One region of the Glutamicibacter sp. 0426 genome, then DNA from elsewhere that is predicted to be linked to it. Evidence: predicted binding sites of a transcription regulator. Region 1 holds the regulator's gene; each other region holds the start of a gene.
What was found. Region 1 encodes LexA, which represses DNA repair genes until DNA is damaged. Its sites were predicted from a motif close to TCGAACANNTGTTCGA; they were not measured.
Positions count from the first base shown of each region.

Region 2: BKX98_RS09970 (HNH endonuclease signature motif containing protein) is a predicted target of LexA. The motif match lies at 1,151-1,166, and genes of this name have one in related genera.
Region 3: BKX98_RS14470 (shikimate dehydrogenase) is a predicted target of LexA. The motif match lies at 2,181-2,196, and genes of this name have one in related genera.

Region 1 is NZ_MPBI01000002.1:564,918-571,200, forward strand. It holds gene hflX (GTPase HflX) at 1-139, shown strand, start outside; gene BKX98_RS08125 (ATP-dependent DNA helicase) at 132-2,129, shown strand; gene BKX98_RS08130 (glycoside hydrolase family 76 protein) at 2,240-3,319, shown strand; gene lexA (transcriptional repressor LexA) at 3,376-4,095, opposite strand; gene BKX98_RS08140 (LysM peptidoglycan-binding domain-containing protein) at 4,354-4,707, shown strand; gene BKX98_RS08145 (histidinol-phosphate transaminase) at 4,788-5,894, shown strand; gene hisB (imidazoleglycerol-phosphate dehydratase HisB) at 5,917-6,283, shown strand, end outside.
Region 2 is NZ_MPBI01000003.1:350,061-356,343, forward strand. It holds gene BKX98_RS09960 (DUF1801 domain-containing protein) at 1-334, opposite strand, end outside; gene BKX98_RS09965 (hypothetical protein) at 543-1,043, shown strand; gene BKX98_RS09970 (HNH endonuclease signature motif containing protein) at 1,392-2,747, shown strand; gene BKX98_RS09975 (LuxR family transcriptional regulator) at 3,007-5,691, opposite strand; gene BKX98_RS09980 (MFS transporter) at 5,740-6,283, opposite strand, start outside.
Region 3 is NZ_MPBI01000006.1:76,779-83,061, forward strand. It holds gene BKX98_RS14460 (LysR family transcriptional regulator) at 1-713, shown strand, start outside; gene BKX98_RS14465 (MFS transporter) at 784-2,124, opposite strand; gene BKX98_RS14470 (shikimate dehydrogenase) at 2,277-3,149, shown strand; gene BKX98_RS14475 (bifunctional sugar phosphate isomerase/epimerase/4-hydroxyphenylpyruvate dioxygenase family protein) at 3,149-4,999, shown strand; gene BKX98_RS14480 (IclR family transcriptional regulator C-terminal domain-containing protein) at 5,019-5,789, shown strand; gene BKX98_RS14485 (intradiol ring-cleavage dioxygenase) at 5,898-6,283, opposite strand, start outside.

The DNA.
Region 1 (6,283 bases):
CGGGGATTTGATCGCCAAGCTGCACCAGAGCGAATCAGAGATCTTGGAAAGCGAACACCTGGAGGAGGGCACCCGGATGATCGTCAAGGTGCGCGATTCCCTAGCTGCAGAGTTGGAGACCTTCAACCTTCATGGATAAGCAAGAGCAGGCCCTGGGGCTCCTGGAGGCCGCGGTCACTTCCATGGGCGGTGCCATGCGCACCGGCCAGCAGGAAATGGTCAAGCATGTGGTCAGCGCGCTGGAAGATGAAAAGCACTTGCTGGTGCAGGCAGGCACCGGCACCGGCAAGTCGATGGGCTACCTGATTCCGGCATTGGCCCACGCGCAGACCAGCGCCAAGCCGGTGATCGTCTCCACCGCGACCTTGGCGCTGCAATCGCAGATTGTCGGCCGTGACGTGCCGCGGTTGCTCGAATCGCTCAAGGGCAAGCTCTCGCGCCCGATGGATGTGGCCCTGCTCAAGGGACGCTCGAACTACCTGTGCCAGTACAAGCTCGGCGGCGGGTACCCGGATGACGAAGGCACGCTTTTCTCGATGGATGAGCCGGCAGCTCCTGCCGGCACCACCTATTCGCCGTTGGCCAGCGAGGTCATGAAGCTGCGCGAATGGGCTGAAGAGACTGAGACCGGTGACCGCGATGAGCTGGTGCCCGGGGTCAGCGACAAGGCGTGGAAGCAGGTCTCGGTTTCGGCCATGGAGTGCTTGGGGTCGCAGAAGTGCCCGATGGCTGATGAATGCTTCTCGGAGATGGCTCGTGCCCGTGCCGCGGAGGCGGACGTGGTCATTACCAACCACGCCCTGCTGGCGGTATCGGCCTTCGAGGGGCTTTCGGTCCTCCCGGACTTCGAAGTCGCAATCATCGATGAGGCCCACGAACTGCAAGACCGCGTGACCAGCTCGGTGTCCGGGGCGCTCTCCGCACGCATGGTGCTCACCGCGGCAGGCGGCGCCAAACGCCATTGCGGAGTGAACGTGGACGAGATGGTCAAGGCGGCGAACCGCTTGGAGAAGTCGTTGACCGGTGTGCCCACGGGACTGCTGGAACATGGCCTGCGCGAAGACATGGGCATCGCCCTGAACGACATCGTGGAACAGGCCCGGCTGGCGTTGGCGCTGTCCAAGCCCGAAGCCAATGCACCGGCTGACGGCGGACGACAGACCGCCCGCTCCCAGCTGCAGGCGGTGATGGACGATGCGATTCGCATGCTCGAATCCGAAGAGCGCCGCGAGGTGCTGTACACCACCCGTCCGCGGGAGTTTGTCGAAGGCCGGGGCTACGTCGAAGCTGACGAGACCCAGCCAGCCACGTTGAACGTTGCCCCGTTGTCCGTTGCCGGCAAGCTGCGCGAAGGGCTTTTCGACGGGCGCACGGTCGTCTTGACCAGCGCTACCTTGGCTATCGGCGCGCAGTTCGACTCGGTCGCAGGCTCCCTGGGTCTGATGGGCGCCGGGGCTCCGTCCTGGACCGGCGTGGACGTCGGCAGTCCCTTCGATTACCCGAAGCAGGGCATCCTGTACGTAGCCAAGCATCTGCCCAAGCCGGGCCGCCAACTGGCCGCCGAGACGCTGGATGAGATCGAGGATCTCATCAAGGCCTCCGGCGGCGGTGCACTGGCTCTGTTCACTTCGAAACGCTCCGCCGAAGAAGCGGCAAGCATCTTGCGCGAACGCCTGGACGTGGAGATCCTGTGCCAGGGCGAGGGCAGCATGAAGTCGCTGGTCGAGCAGTTCAGCAGCGAACGCGACACCTGCCTGTTCGGAACCATGACCCTGTGGCAGGGCGTGGACGTGCCAGGAGATTCCTGCCGGCTGGTCATCATCGACAAGATCCCGTTCCCGCGCCCGGACGATCCGATCTCCAAAGCCCGTTCCGAGGACGTGGCCAAGCATGGCGGCAACGGCTTCATGCAGGTGGCCGCCACCCATGCGGCGATTCGCCTGGCCCAGGGCGCTGGACGCCTGATTCGTTCGGTCGGGGACAAGGGCGTGGTGGCGATCCTCGATTCGCGCATGGCCACTGCACGGTACGGCAGCTTCTTGAAAGCGACGCTGCCGCCGATGTGGCCGACTGTCGACAAGAAGGTCATCACCGGAGTTCTCCAGCGCTTGAACCCGGACGGGAAATAGCCGCAGCCAGAGCATGAACTTGAGCTGTCCTTGGACTTGGGGCAGCTCAAGTACTTTAAGCACTATCAGCAGGATGGTTGGATATGCACTAAGGTCTGTGAGAAGAACTGATGCCGCGTGAACCGGAAGGCACCATGGAGTCCATGCAGGAATTGGCACACCAAGCCGCCATCGACACCCACCAGCGTTTCGGACGGCGCCTCTTGCGGCTGCCCGGAACCTGGATTGGGCAGAGCTACAGCAGGGCGCACCGGTTGCGCGACGGAAGCTTGCTCAGCGATCTCAATGGCTGCGCGCACCCGTTTTCGGAGTGGAACTATTGGTGGCAGGCGCATTATCTGGATGCCATCATTGATGACGGCCACTCCTATCTGGCCGCAGGCGACGCGGAATCGGCGCGTGCCGAGCTGGCCCGGGCCAATCATCTGTTGCGTGGCATTCGAATTCGCAACTTCGGGATGCTGCCCAACTACTTCTTCGACGATATGGCGTGGCTTGCCTTGGCCAGCGGCCGTCTGGCGCAGTTCACGCTGGCCGTGAGGGGAGAAGGAAACCACGCTGCTCAGACTGCAATGCGGGTGCTGGGAGAACAGCTTCAAGCTGGCATGGACGAGGTGCTGGGCGGCGGCCTGTACTGGTCGAAAAAACGGGATTTCAAGAATACGCCGGCCAATGCGCCGGCGGCACTGTTCTTCGGCCGAACCGGACAGAAGGACACCGCACGGCAGGTTCTCCAATGGCTGGAGAAGAACCTGTTCAGCGCCGAGCGTGGGCTGTATTTGGACGGGCTGCGGTTGGCCAGCCAGGGGCATACGGTGGAGCCAGCGATCTATACCTATAACCAGGGCACGGTGCTAGGCGCGTTGCTTGAGCTTGGCGAGCCAGCCGATCTGGCTCACGCCCAGGTGCTGATCGATGCGACCACGCACTCGCTGTCTTCCGCGGCCCGAGTACTCGCGTTCAACCGCGGGGGAGACGGGAACCTTTTTGCCGGAATCCTGTGCCGGTATCTGGCCCTCGCCGCGAAAGATCACCGCTTGGAAGCACCAAGCAGGGAGCAGGCCAGGCAACTGGTCACGGCAACTGCAGGCCATCTGATCGACCAGGAACCGCGCCGGCTCTCGGCGGCAGTCCAGCGCTGGATGATCTTCGCCGCGGCCGCCCAGATCGAGCTCGAGGCCGGCGAGTAGCTGATTAAACGAAAATTGCGCTGGTGCCAAGCACCAGCGCAATATCCACACGAAATCTAGAGTGAGCGCATGACCGAGACGACCCGTCCCATGATCTTTGCTGCATCACCCAAAATCGGTTCGTAGCGCGAGTTCTGTGGAAGCAGCCAAGTATGCCCATCACGCTGCCGGAAGGTCTTGACGGTCGCTTCCTCGTCCAGCAGGGCTGCGACGATGTCGCCGTTGTCTGCCGTCTGCTGTCGGCGGACAACTACCCAGTCGCCATCGCAAATCGCGGCGTCAACCATTGAATCGCCGGAAACCTTGAGCATGAACAGTTCCCCGTGGCCCACGAGCTGACGAGGCAACGAGAAAACATCTTCGACGGACTGTTCTGCCAGGATCGGACCGCCAGCAGCAATACGGCCAACCAGCGGAACCATGGTGGTGTCAGCAGAAGTGCTCAGCTCAATGATCTTGGCGTCTTCGCTGGCAGCCGGCTCGACCGGCTCCGAGACCTCGGCCTTTTCGGCATCGTCGGACAATTGCAGCGGAAGCAGGATTTCCATCGCGCGCGGACGGCGTGGGTCTCGACGGATATAGCCGAGCTTTTCCAACTGGCTCAACTGGTGGGTCACGCTCGAAAGACTCTTGAGTCCGACAGCGTCGCCAATCTCACGCATCGATGGCGGATAACCGTTCTTGCCGATAGACCGCTGGATCGTCTCAAGGATCTTCTTTTGGCGAATCGTCAGCGAACGTGCATTCGATCGGGGAGTGCGTTGTGATGCTGACATGAGATTTTGCCTTCCCTAGCAATCATTCGAAAGTTTGCGTGTCCAAACTGTCGGAGCTAGATGGTGAGATGTTTTCATTGCTCGTCTACTTCGAAATCTTAGTAGATAAGCGAGCTTCTTTCAAAGATTTGTTCGAAAACTTCTGGACAAGTTCCGCGAATCTCTGTTAGAACAGATATACGAGGTTCGAACAAGTTTTCGAATCCGTTCTTTCGAATAAAAATTCGCATCACTTGAATTTCTTGAGGAGACAACGTCATGGCTACCGTCGCACTTGACTCAGATCAGACCCAAGCGCCGCTGAAAATCCGCATCAACCGCCGCGGTTGGGCTGTGCTGGTGGGGATGCCCGTTTTCGCACTCACGATCGCTGCTGCTTTCTTCTTCTCCATGTTCGCCTCTGACGCGCATGCCGCGGCAGAAGATCCTGCTGGGGTTGGAACCATCGATGTCACCGTGATCCCCGGGGATACGCTATGGAGTTTGGCTCGCGACTATGCCACCGGTTACGACGTGACTTCCGCAGTTGGCCACATCGCGGAGCTCAACGCCTTGGACGGCAGCGAAATCCAGGTTGGAGATACCTTGTCGATTCCGGTCATTGCCGGCTAGCTTCCCCCGCTGTCTAGAGTTTGTTACCTGCAGCCGTAGCGGATTCACTGGCGGACTCGCTGCGCACGTAGACTTGATGCGTGAATGACCGCAGTGAACTTTTGAGTCAGCTGCCCTTGCGTGAGAATCTCCGCGGGCTATCCCCTTATGGCGCACCGCAAATTGACGTGCCGATCCAGTTGAACGTCAACGAGAACACCCATCCGTTGCCACCGGTAGTCGTAGACGCCATTGCCCAGGAAGTGGCCAAGGCAGCGGCAACTCTGAATCGCTATCCCGACCGCGAGTTCACCGAGCTTCGTGAACTTCTTGCCGATTACCTCGGCCACTCGCTCACCAAGGAGAACATCTGGGCCGCGAACGGTTCGAATGAAATCCTGCAGCAGATCCTGCAAGCCTTCGGTGGTCCAGGCCGTACCGTGATGAGCTTCGGCCCCACCTACTCCATGTACCCGCTGTTGGCCAGTGGTACTGATACCACCTATATCGCCGGTGAACGCGCCGAGGATTTCACCCTGTCCGCCGAATCTGCAGCCGCGCAGGTCCGCGAGCACAAGCCGAATATCGTGTTCCTGTGCTCGCCGAACAACCCCACCGGCACCGCCCTTGGCCTTGATGTCATCACGGCCGTGTACGAAGCCATGAGCGAGCACAACGGCATGGTGATCGTTGACGAGGCGTACGCCGAATTCTCCTTGGCCAGCACCAAGTCCGCACTGAGTCTGCTTGAAGGCCGCCAGCGATTGATCGTCTCTCGCACCATGTCCAAGGCATTCGGCCTGGCCGGCGCACGCGTCGGCTACCTGGCCGCCGCGCCAGAGGTCACTGATGCCATCCGCTTGGTGCGGCTGCCGTACCACCTGTCGGCCGTGACCCAGGCAACGGCGATCGCCGCCTTGAAGAACATCGAGTTGCTGCTGGCGCAGGTCGAAGACATCAAGTCCCAGCGTGACCGCATCGTCGCGCGCTTGAAGGAACTGGGCCTGAAGCCATCGGTCTCCGACTCCAACTTCGTCTTCTTCGGTGGCGTCGAAGACCCCCACGCTATTTGGGAAGGCCTGTTGGAAGCCGGCATCATCATCCGCGACAATGGAATTCCGGGGACCTTGCGTGTTACGGCCGGAACCGAATCAGAAACCACAGCCTTCTTGGAACGACTTGCCGAACTGCTCGGCTCGCAGAAGTAATCAAAGACAAGCGAAGGAAGACATGTCTGCCGAATTGATTGGCGCACGTCGCGCCCGCATGGAACGCGTGACCAGCGAATCGTCCGTATTCGTTGAATTGGATCTCGATGGAACCGGCGTCTCGGAGATCAGCACCTCGGTGCCGTTCTATGACCACATGCTGACTGCGCTCTCCAAGCATTCGCTCATCGACCTCACCGTGCGTGCTACCGGCGATACCCACATCGATGTCCACCACACCGTTGAGGACACCGCGATCACCATCGGCGAAGTGCTGCGCGTGGCGCTGGGCAACAAGGCAGGCATCCGCCGCTTCGGCACCTCCTACGCTCCGCTGGACGAGGCGCTGTCCCGTTCAGTCGTCGATGTCTCGGGCCGGCCATACCTCG
Region 2 (6,283 bases), on a different contig from region 1:
CCGCCTTCTTCACCAGCTCGCGGATCTTGTCCTCCGTTGCGGCATCCAGCGAGGTGATGGTCCAGGCAACCGGATGCATGTGCGCGCCGTCCTCGTAGGCGGGATTCACCACTTCGCCAAAGCCGAAGGCAACGAAGTCCTTGTCAGGCTTGATGTAGCAGACGTCCTTGCCGTCCCGGACATAAAACGGAAGGCCCCAGCGGACGATCGGCTCCAGCGAGGGCGCGCTTTGCACGATGATGGCATGAAGCCGCTCGGCAATCTCGCGATAAGGTGCTGGAGCCGCGCTGAGCTTGGCCAGGACAGCGGCGTCGCCCTTCTTGGTGAAGATCATTTCTAGTCCCCTTATAGACGATTGGCGCTGCATGGCAGCGTTTGGTGATGTCGCTTGCGCGATCGCTGCGCTTTCCCGATCGGCACATAATGCACTTTACCGATTCGGGGCCTCTGCTTCACGGTCTTCTGCAATGCAATACCGGCATCCGACGCACGAGCTGCTAGTGATGCCAAGTATTTCGCTTGCACGGTGTTAGGCTACCGGCATGCGCAAGCTTCTAGCCACCTCCGGTGCCGCCATCATCGTGGCCTACGCGGTTTACGGCGCACTGCTCATGAACAATTGGGCAGTGGTCGCAGCCAGTGGAATCCCCCTGGATGAGACCATCGTGCAGATGGCCGCCATGGACCAGGATTACGATTCGCTTGGAGGTTGGGTCTTCGCAGCAATCGGAATTGGCCTCGCCATCTCCTGGCTCGTTTCCGTCATCGCGTCCGGTCGCAAGCTGCCCGCTTGGGCTGCTATTGGGACATGGAGCCTGATCGTTGCTCTCGGCGCACCGGCCTATTTCTTCGCCTCCTTCGCCAACATGAACTCCGTGGGCGATACCTTTGCCGATTGGAACGCCGGCGCCGCTGCTGATCTGGAAGAGCCCCTGTACATCGCCAGCATCCTCGCCTTGGCCTTGCTGGCTGCCATGGGAATCCTTGGCCTCCGTGCGGCTTTGACGCGCCCGCCACGCCCTCTGGCTCAAGCAAGCAGATAAATCCACAGCCACTGCTCCATTCCCGGTACTGGGGATTTTTCACCAGAATCCACATGGATAGCTTTTCGCAGAAACTTTCTAGTTGTTATCCACAATTCGAAAATAAACAGAACACATAGTCGATGTATCGCGGGAAAGTAAATCATGACTACTCCCGCATATTTAGAAGACAACGACGGTGAGCACCGCCTGCCACTGCCACCACCGGGCACCCGCACAGAGTCGCACAAAACCTCCCCGTTCGATGCTCAGCGCGAGCACCAGATGTTCTTCGGCCCTCTCAAGAAAATTGCCAATGAGCTCTATGATGCCGGCCCGGTCAACGGCCCCGGGGACGCATTGGAACGCTTGCAGAAGATCCAGCGCCTTCTGAGCAGCGTCGAAGCTGTCATCTGCGTCTTGCTGGCGGATTCGGTCGAACAGGTCAGCGAATCATTCAGCGATTTCATAGCCACGGAAAATACCCACACGGCAGAGGAAGAAGCTGAAGCCCGAAAGAGCGCCGCATACTACGGCGTGGACCGTGGAAGCGAGCAGACCATCAACTCCAACCTCATCGCCGAGGCGGCTGTCGCATTGAGGGAAAGCCCGCGCAAAGTCAGCAAGCGGATGTTTCACGCCAAAGGATTGCGCCATGTCTGCAAAGCCACGCTCCTCGCGCTGGCCGCCGGCGAGATCACTGCCAAGGCCGCCCACGACATCGTCAAGTACTCCCAAGATCTCGGCCCTGGGCAAGTCTCGCTCATGGAACAGACCCTTCTGCCTCTGGCAAGGACCGCCAGCGACGAGACCGTCTACCAGCGCGCCCGCCGCCTTCATGACCGGCTGAACCCCGACTCTGCCGAGAACCGGCAGAAGGACGCCATGGCCGCCCGCAACGTCAAGGTCTGGAATGACGAGGATGGCATGGCCACCTTGCAGTTGCATCACCGCGCTGATGTCATCCACTCAATCCGCAATTCGATCAAGCAGGTGGCCGCCCAGAGCACTGATCCCAAAGATCCGCGCACCCAAACCCAGCTTGAGGCCGATGCCCTTGCAGACGTATATCTGAATGGATGGCCCGGAATGGAGGGCATGCCGCTGAAGCCACGGGTATCCATCACGATACCGGCCGTGGAAATGCTCGCGAATCCCACTCGCGCCCTTGCCGATCTGGAAGGCTACGGACCCATCCCAATCGGGGTAGCGTTGGAACTCGCGGCAGACGCTCCATCATTCCAGCGCGTGCTGACCGACCCATGGACGGGCGCCGCAATTGACGTGGAACCCAAGAAATACCGGCCTTCGCAGGGGTTGCGCGATTTCCTGCGTCACCGCGACCAGCATTGCGGTTTCCCGGGTTGCCGTCGCCCAGCCGACCGATCAGAAATAGACCACATTGAAGCGTCTGGGCAAGGCGGCCACACGACCCGGCGAAACACCCATCTCTTGTGCAAGCAGCATCAGATGTTCAAGCACGCCCTAGGGTGGAAGGTCTTCGCCTGCCCTGATGGCTCCAAGACGTGGGTGTCTCCGCACGGGCTGCGGTCAATCACGATCCCTAAGAGCGTAGCCAACGTGGCGAACTTTGATCATGTCAACGATCATTGCCCGCAGCGAACATCGGACGACGCAGCTCACAAGGTGCATTTGACCCCCGAAGTGCGGCGCGTGCTGGGCCTTGGCCAAGATGAAGACCTGCCCGACACTGGGACCGGCTAGCACCGGTCGCCCGCTGTGAATTTTGAGTGACAAATTTTTTCAGTCACTAGAACCGCCACACCACCCATAACCCCACAGGAGCAACCGCGATGATTCGCGTTGCGCAGCTGACTGCCGCCTGCATCAAGTCCTGTCTTCCTCCCGTTCAAGCGATACGACTTGAATGAAAAAAATTTTCAGTCACTGCACGCAGGACGAGCCGCACTGCGGATGGCTCGGCTGTCGTTCGTGAATGAAAATTCTTATCAGCCAAGAAGCACTATTCTTCTTGGCCAAAGCGTGCCAAAGCAGCAAGCTCTGTACGGTTGGAGACCGAAAGCTTCGTGTAGATCTTGGTCAGGTGGTACTGCACCGTCTTTGTACCGATATACAACTCTTCGGCGACGCGGCGGTTGCTTGCGCCTTCGCAAACGAGCTTGGCCACGGCTTGTTCCTGCGCCGTCAGCGTCGACCAGTCGGTGCCTTCCTTGCGCAGCATCCCGGTACCACTTGCCTGAAGCTCACGAGTGCACCGATCGATGTACACGGTGGCATCGCAGTGCGTGAAAATCGCCAACGCGCGAGTCAGCGGAGCCACGCATTCGGCCCGCTTGCCGGCGCGGCGCAGGCATTGCCCGTAGTAGAAATCAATTTTCGCCCGGTGGTAAACCGAACCGACGCCCTCCAAACGGCGGATGGCATCTTCAAAGACAAGGCGGGCGCCGTCGATATCGCCGCGAGCTGCCAGCAAGGCGCCTTGCACGCTCAAGAAGCGGGCAGCCCCGGTTTGGTGGCCTGAAGCGACAGCGCTCTCCAGCAACGGCTGAATGAAAGCTTCTGCCTCCTCAAGGCGTTCGCAACGTATGAGCGCCAAGGCATATGTATCTTGCCAGGTCCAGAAGCCCGGCTGGTCTATGCCCTGTGTGCGGTCCAGCCGAAGCAGGGGCTCCAGCGTACGCACGACTTCTTCATGGTTTGCCTGCGCCCGGGCGATCTCGGCCCGCGCCATCCGGTAAGGCATTTCCATGATGGCATAGCTGCCGGTACGAGCCCATGACTTGCGAAGGTGCAGATCAGCCTGCTCCCAATTGCCGCGCAACGCGTGGATCTGCGCCGCGGTCAGTTGGATCAGCGGACGCAGGATCTGGATTTCAGAACGTTCCTGCAGGGCTTGCGCGGATCGAACCGTCTCCAGTGCTTGGTCCCAGTCGCCCATGAGGAACTCAGCGCGAGCAGACCAGGCCTTGGCCCACAACGAGATGCGCAGCGATCCATCGCTGAAGTCCGTGGAGCTGGCCGCAGAAAGCTCGTGCCGGGCAAGCTCCACGCGATCGGTCGCGAGGTAGACCCAGCCCAGCGACATTTCCGCACGCTGGCGCTGGGCTCCTGCCGGAAGGGTGGCCAGCAGATCCATCAGGAGTTGCTCGCCTTCTTCGGCGCGGCCCATCATTGCCAGGCCAAGCCCTTGGATGGCCGCATTCTCGATGGCCAGCGGGCTGCCGACCTGGGCCAGGCGAAGCGATTGCTCAGCCCAGTCAATGATCTTCTGCCCCTTTAGACGGCACAGCGAATCAAGGACTTGGCGTTGCGCGATCACTGCCATCACATCGTGGTCCTGCTCCTGTACCGCGTTCTGCCAGGCGCTCGACAGCCAGCGCCGCGCGGTGTTGGCCCTGCCTTGCAGAATGGAAATGTATCCGGAAAGCACGTCCCGCTCCGGGCTGCTTTCCAAGCTCGCCAACTGGTGCGCGAAGGTTTGCGCCCGCGGCAGCTCGCCGGCGGCAACTATGGCATCCACCGCGTTGAGCAGCAGGGAGTCGCGGCGCATCGGCTCCGGGGACAAATGCATGGCACGGAAGAATGCGGTGGCGGCCGACGACCACTCGCCCCGCTGTCCCTGCGCCCGTGCGTAGTCCCGCAGTTCCAGCGACAGGTTGCCGTCAGGCAGGATGCTCGCATCAGCCCGGTGGCCCAAGCGCTCGCCCTGGTCCTCGACAATGTCGGCGGCGCTAGCATGCAACTTGATGCGGGCGCTCAGCGGGATCTGGTGGTAGACCGCCATTTGCACCAGGGCGCTCTCGAATCCGAGCCGAACCTTGCCGCTGTGGCCGTGGGCCTGCGCCAGCGAAGAGTCGAGAATCTGCTGGATCGGCTCCAGCGGATCGTCCTCCCCGACCAGCTTGGCGATGACATCGATCCGAGCCTGCACCCCGAGCACCGCGGCGGCTTCCACCAGCGCCCGGGCGCGCGGATCCAGCCCATCCAGCAGCTCGATGACGTGCAAGGACAGGGCGCGCGGGGCAGGCGGCCAGCGGTCGAACTGCTCCCAGCCCTGCTCCGGATATTCCTGGGCCAGCTCGATGACCGCTTGCAGGTTGCCCTGCGTGTAGTGCACCAGCTGCTCGGCGGCCGTGGGCGGCAGGTCGATCCCCGTTCTGGCACAGACGATCTCGCGGGCATGCGCGGGACTGGGAACTTCCAGCTGGAGGATCTTCAGTTGGCTGTCGGCCAGGAATTCGCGGGTTTCCGGTGACAGCCGTGCAAGGTTCTGCTCGCGCATCACCAGCACGATGAGCACCGGTTCATTGCGCAATCGGCGCCAGGCATAGTGCAGCGCCTGGAAGCTGAGGTCATCGACCCACTGCGCATTTTCCAGCACCAGCACCCGCGGGTGCTGCGCATCCCTGCGCAGATGCTGAAGCAGCGCTTCGCCCAGCGCCCCGGACGAGCCTGCATGGCTGCGCTGCAGCAACGGGGCCAAGGCGGCCCCAGGCTGGGCGGTCTCCCAGCGCGAGGCCGTCACCAGCTGCACCGCTTGGCCGGCCACACGGGTCAGCAGCGTCTTGATGATGGTGCTCTTGCCGCTGCCCCGCGGCCCCTTGAGCACGGCAAGCATGCTGCCGTTATGCTGGACGTCGCGCGAAAGGTCGGCAAGCGCATCCTGGGCCTGCTGGGCGCTGAGCATGGCGTTCACCAGCCTTTCTGCGTTGCTGCTTGGCGTTCCGATGTGCCGCTACTCCCCTGTTCCGGCACCAGCCAGCACTTTTTGCGTGCTGCGCGGCGCGGCCGAACGGGCTAGCGGGACGCAGGCGGTGACCAGCGTTCCAACGATAGCAACTGCGGCGAACACATAGAACGCGGTACCCGGGGAAACCCCGGCCGAGAGCAGCAGTCCGCCGAGCAGCGGCCCGAAAATTCCGCCCAGCCGCCCGAATCCGGCGCACCAGGCCACCCCGGCCCCGCGGGCAGCACTGTGGTAGTAGTTCGACACAAAACCGTAGATCAGCACCTGGGTGCCGATGGTTCCCACCCCGGCCACCGCCACCAGGGCAAGCAGCAGCACCAGCGGGAGCTTGAGCGTCATCAGCACCATTGCCAGCGCGGCCAGGAAGAAGGTCAGCGCCACAACTTGCTTGGGGCCGACGCGGTCGGCGGCCACCGAGGCCAGCAGCCCGCCGAAGACCGCCGCGAGGTTCAGCACCAGCAGGAACAGCAGCGAGTGGGACTTGCCGTAGCCTGCCTGCTGCATGATTTCCGGCATCCAGGTGTTCAACCCG
Region 3 (6,283 bases), on a different contig from region 1:
AGGGCGTGCTCACCGTGCAATGGGCCCGGGAAGCGCTGGCCAGCTTGGAAGCCTTGGCCGCCGGCGCCAGGTCGCTGGCCGATGCAGGGGGATCCGAGCTGCAGTTCGGGGCGAGCATGACGGTGGCCGAATACTTGGCCCCGCAGTGGATCGGCCGGCTGCACCAGGTGCTGCCGCAGATCACGCCGCGCATGCTGATCATGAATTCGCAGGATGTCATCCGTGCTGTGCAGCAAGGCGAGGTAGGCCTCGGCTTCGTGGAAACCCCGCATATACCGCTGGGGCTCAAGAGCAAACCGGTGTTCCGCGACGAGATGCTGATTGTGGTCGCGCCCGGGCATGAATGGGCGCTGCGCGAGCAGCCGCTGACCTTGCACGAGCTGCAGAGCACGCCGCTGATCGAGCGCGAGGAAGGCTCGGGCACCCGCGCGTTCCTGGACTATATCGCCCATGCCCAGCGGCCCAAGCCGGTGGCCGAATTCAACAGCAATGCGACCATCTGCCAGTGCGCGGCCGGCGGCATGGGCCCGGCGGTGCTCAGCCAATTGGCCGTGGAAAGCCAGCTGGCGGCCGGAACCCTGGTGGAAATTGCCTTTGACGGCCCCGCCCTGCTGCGCGAGCTGCACGCCATCTGGCCGGCGGCGCAGGTGCTGGGCCGCACCGAGCAGATGCTGCTGCAGATCGCCGCGGATCACGAGTCCCACTCCGCCTGAAGCAGGAAACCGGGCAGCTGCAACTGCAGCTGCCCGGTTTCGGCTGGGGCCTGTGGCTGGGTCTTGCCCCCTAGCTGGAGACCTTTTCGACCTTGCTGCCCAGCTCCGTGGTGGGCACCCGGTAGGTTTCGCGCGCGGTCATTGCCGCCACGGAGGCGATCAGCGAGATCGCCGCGGTGAAGATGCTGATCTGCACCCACCCATTGGCTTCCAGTCCGCCCAGGGCGGCGACGATGGACGGGGCGAACCCTGCCATCAAGAAGCCGATCTGGGTGCCGATGGCCAGGCCGGAGAAGCGGACCTGGGAAGAGAACATCTCGGCGTAGAAGCTCGGCCAGACCGCATTGGCCGCGGCATAGGCGCAGGAGAAGACCAGCACCGAGAGGCCGAACTGCGCCAGCGCGTTATCCGTTTCCATGGAGCGCAGGTAGAACGGCATGAAGGCCGCGGAGCCCAGTGCGCCGTAGATGAATACCGGCTTGCGCCCGATCTTGTCCGCCAGCATGCCGAACAGCGGCTGGGTGAACAGCGCGCCGATGTTGCCGGCTACCACCAGCCATAGGGTGATGGACTCGTCCATGTTGCCGATCGTCTTGCCGTAGGAGATGGCCAGCGTGCCGTAGACGGTGGACACCGCGGCGATGAAGGCGCAGAGGATGACGCGCAGCACGTCCTTCCAGTGGAACTTCAGCAGCACTGCCAGCGGGAGCTTGGCGATCTCGTTGTTCTTCTTGGCTTCCTCGAATTCCGGGGTTTCGTGCAGCGAGCGGCGGATGAAGAAGGTGACGATCACGACGAGGGCAGAGAGCCAGAACGGGATGCGCCAGCCGATGCCGTACTTGATCTCATCGGGCAGGGCGACCACCGGGATGAAGATCAGCGCGGCCAGGATCTGCCCGCCCTGGGTGCCGGTCAGCGTCCAGGAGGTGAAGAAGCTGCGGCGGTGGTCCGGCGCATGCTCCAGCGACATGGAGGAGGCCCCGGCCTGCTCGCCGGCAGCCGACAGGCCCTGGCACAGGCGGGCGAAGACCAGCAGGATCGGGGACAGCCAGCCGACCTGGTCGAAGGTGGGCAGGCAGCCGATCAGGAAGGTGGAGGCGCCCATCAGGATCAGCGTGAACATCAGCACCTTCTGCCGGCCGACGCGGTCGCCGAAGTGCCCGACGAAGATGGCGCCGATGGGGCGTGCCACATAGGCGAAGCCGAAGGTCGCCAGCGACATCACCGCTGCGTTGGTGGAAGTATCCGGGAAGAAGATATGCGGGAAAATGAGCGCGGCGGCGGAGCCGAAGATGAAGAAGTCGTAGTATTCAACGGCGCTTCCCATGAAACTGGCGACGGCCGCCTTGACTGGAGTGCGCTTGGGGCTTCCGGTGCCGTCGGGCGCCGTTGCCTGGTGTGCAGCTTGCATCGGGATACTCCCTGATCGAGTGGTTTGGAGGGGAACTCGTCCTAAGTGTGCGCATTCCGTACACTTGTTCGGAATGTGTTCATTGGTTTACAGTAGATGCAAATCACAAACAGGGCAAGACCTGATGCCAATTTTGAAGGGCAGCGACGAAAATGAGTACACCCAGCGAGTCGTTCCTGGTGGGACTGATCGGCGAGGGCGTGATGCCTTCGCTCACGCCTCCCATGCACGAGCATGAAGCAGACGCGCAATCCCTGCGCTACCTGTACCGGCCGATCGACCTCGCGGTGCTGCAACGGCCCGGGCAGGATGTCGGGACGCTGCTGGCCGCCGGAGCCGAGCTGGGCTACAACGCCTTCAACATCACCCACCCCTGCAAGCAGCTGGTGCTCGAGCACCTCGACGGGATCTCGGACAGCGCGCGGAAGATCGGCGCGGTGAATACCGTTCTCATCGAGGACGGCAAGTTCTACGGGCACAACACCGACGCCTCCGGCTTCGCCCGCGCCCTGGCCACCGGGCTGCCCGGAGCCAACCTGGCCAAAGTGCTGCAGCTGGGAGCCGGCGGCGCCGGAGCCGCCGTGGCCTACGCCCTGCTGGACTCGGGCACCACCGAGCTGCACATCGTGGATTTGGACGCGGAGCGGGTCGAGCACCGCGTGGCCGAGCTGCGCAGCCACTTCCCGCAGGCGCAGATCTTCGCCGCGACCCCGGATGAGGTGCCGGGCCTGCTGCCTGGCAAGGACGGGCTGCTCAACGCCACCCCGATCGGCATGCACCACCACCCGGGCCTGCCGCTGGATATCGCGGCGCTGACTGCGCATCACTGGGTGGCCGACTGCATCTACCGCCCGGTGGACACCGAGCTGATCACCGCCGCCCGCGCGTTGGGCTGCCAGGTCCTGGACGGCGGGCACATGGCCGTGGGCCAGGCGGTGGACGCTTTCGAAATCATTACCGGAATCAAGCCGGATGCCGCGCGGATGCGCGCCCACCTGCTGGCCATGCTGGAAGAAGGACGCTGATGCGCACATCAATCGCCACCGTATGCCTGTCAGGAACACTGGAAGAGAAGATGCTGGCTTGCTCCAAGGCCGGATTCGACGGGATCGAGATCTTTGAGCAGGACCTGCTGGTCAGCCCGATGTCCCCGGAAGAAGTCAGGGCCATGGCCGACCGGCTGGGGCTGGGCCTGGACTTGTTCCAGCCCTTCCGCGACTTCGAGGGCGTCACCGAAGCGCAGCTGCAGGCCAACCTGCATCGCGCCGAAGCCAAGTTCCAGCTGATGAACCAGCTGGGCATGGACCTGGTGCTGCTGTGCTCCAACGTCGCCACCGCCACCATCGATAATGATGAGCTGTTCATCGCGCAGCTGCGCCAGCTGGCCGAGCTGGCCGCCGGCTACGGCGTGCGCATCGCCTACGAGGCGCTGGCCTGGGGCAAGTACGTGAACACCTACCAGCATTCCTGGCGCATCGTGCAGGGTGTGGACCGGCCGAACTTCGGGCTGTGCCTGGACAGCTTCCACATTCTCTCGCGCGGGGATGACCCGGCGCAGATCGCGCAGATCCCCGGCGAGAAGATCTTCTTCGTGCAGCTGGCCGACGCTCCGGTACTGTCCATGGACATCCTCTCCTGGTCGCGGCATTACCGGCTCTTCCCAGGCCAGGGCGGTTTCGCGCTGGATGAGTTCATGCTCCACCTGGTCCGATCCGGCTATGCAGGCATTGTCTCCCTGGAGATCTTCAATGACGTCTTCCGCCAGTCCAATGTCGAGCGGACCGCAATCGACGGACTGCGCTCGCTGAAGTGGCTGCAGTCCCAGACCACCGGGCTGCTGGCCGGCAGCGGGCAGCACTCGGCCCTGGAGCTGGAGGCGCTGCCCGGGGCCCAGGAAGCCACGGCCTTCGACTTCGCCGAGATCCGCACCGAGGACCCGGAGCGCGTGGCAGGGATGCTGGCGCAGCTGGGCTTTGCCTTCAAGGGCCAGCACCGGCGCAAGCCGGTGCAGCTGTGGGCTTCGGGCGAGGCCCGGATCATCATCAACTCCCAGCGCAGCCGCGGCGTCGAAGCGGCGGTCTCCGGCTTCGGCGTGCAGGTTCCTGATCCGGGCGCTGGGGGCGCACGCGGCACGTCGCTGCTGGCCACCAAGGTCCCGCGCCAGCAGACGCACCACGAGCAGGAGCTGCCCGGCTTCCTGGCCCCGGATGAAACCGAGGTCTTCTTCAGCTCCCCAGCTAATACGCGCAACTGGGAACGCGAATTCCTGGACGCCGGCGAGGCCGCGCCGGAAACCGGGAATCCTGCGGTGGACGGTATCGACCACATCAACCTGGCCCAGCCTTGGCAGTGCTTCGATGAATCGGTGCTGTTCTACAGCAGCGTGCTCAACCTGGAAATGATGCCGGGCACCGAGGTGCCCAGCCCCATGGGGCTGGTGCGTTCCCAGGTGCTGCGCACCGCCGACTCCTGCGTCCGGCTGGCCTTGAACATCGTGCCGCAGGGGCTGGAAAAAGCCATCGAGCGCCATCACGAGTACCCGGAGCATGTGGCCCTGCGCACCGGCGACATCGTTCAGCTGGCGCGTTCCGCCCGTGCCCGGGGGATGGAATTCCTGCCGGTGCCGGCCAACTACTACGAGGATCTGGCCGCCCGCTTCGAGCTGGACGGGCAGCTGCTGGCTACGCTCAAGGAGCTGAATCTGCTCTATGACCGGGATGAGCAGGGCGAGTTCCTGCATTTCTACACCAAGACGCTCGGGAACATGTTCTTCGAGGTGGTTGAGCGCCGCGCTGGCTACGATGGGTACGGGGCGCCCAATGCGCCGGTCCGGCTGGCTGCGCAATTCGAGAGCAACCGCTGGAGCAGGAACTAGGAACACGGGGGACCGTCGAGTGGAACAGCGGCCGGATTATTTCGTTAAATCCACCGAAAAGACCTTGGCCGTGCTGCTGGCATTCAATGCCGGCGCCACCGAGCTGACGGTCTCCCAGGTCGCGGCCGCTACGGACCAGACCCGGGCCTCGGCCCGGCGGTTCCTGCTCACCCTGGCAGATCTCGGGTACCTGGAAGCGCAGGGCAGCACCTTCCGGCAGACCCCGCGGGTGCTGGACATCGGAGCTTCCTACCTCTCCGGGCTCACGCTGCCCCAGGCGGCCACCGCCCACCTGCAATCGCTGGCGCACGAACTGGAGGAGACCTCGTCCCTGTGCGTGCTCGAAGGCCAGGACATCCTCTATGTGGAACGCGTCGCCGCGCCGCGCCTGCATTTGATGAACGTGTCCATCGGCAACCGGCTGCCGGCCTGGGCGACCTCGATGGGACGCGTGCTGATCGCGCAGCTGGCCGAGGCCGAGCAGGAATCCTTCCTGGAGCGCGTGCAGCTCCAGCGGTACACCGAGCATACGGTGGCGGACCTGGATGCGTTGCGCAGGGAACTGGACACGGTGCGCGAGCAGGGCTGGTCCCTGGTCAACCAGGAACTCGACGAGGGGTTGCGCGGTCTGGCCGTGCCGGTCTACCGCAAGAACCAGCTGCTAGGGGCGCTGAACATCTCGGTCCAGGCCGGGCGCAACAACCCCGAGGCCATCAAGCAGATCCTGCTGCCCAAGCTGCGCGAAGCCGCCACGGCGATCGCAGACGACTTCGGCGGCCGGCTGGCCTGAGCATCCCTCCGGTTCAGCCGCCGCGGCGACGGGAGCACCGTCACCGCTACGGCCAAGCTGGCAGGCACACCGTGGCGCTGCACCACGATGGGGTGCGGCCCACGACCGCTACGAGCCGGACGGTGCCGGAGCTGTCGGGGCGTTGCCCGGCCGCTGCCCATCAGGCATTGCCGGGGCGTTGCCGGGAGGCATGCCTCCCGGAGCCCCGCCACCGGCAGGTTCGGTGTTCGTATCCACATTGACCGTGAGGCTGACGGTGTAGCCGGAGCCGGTGTTCCCAGTGACGGTTGCCAGTTGGGCGGCTCCCGAATCCTCGCCAAAGACATTGTCCGAGTCCAGGCCCACCCCCTGCATATTCTTCACCGACTGCTCGTAGCCGGTGGTTGCGTACACCGCGGTGCAGGTCTCCTGCGGCAAGGCGACCTGCGAGGTGGCGATCGCTGTGGTGTGATCGGTGATCGAATCGGTATCCGGGTACACCTCGAAGTGGATGT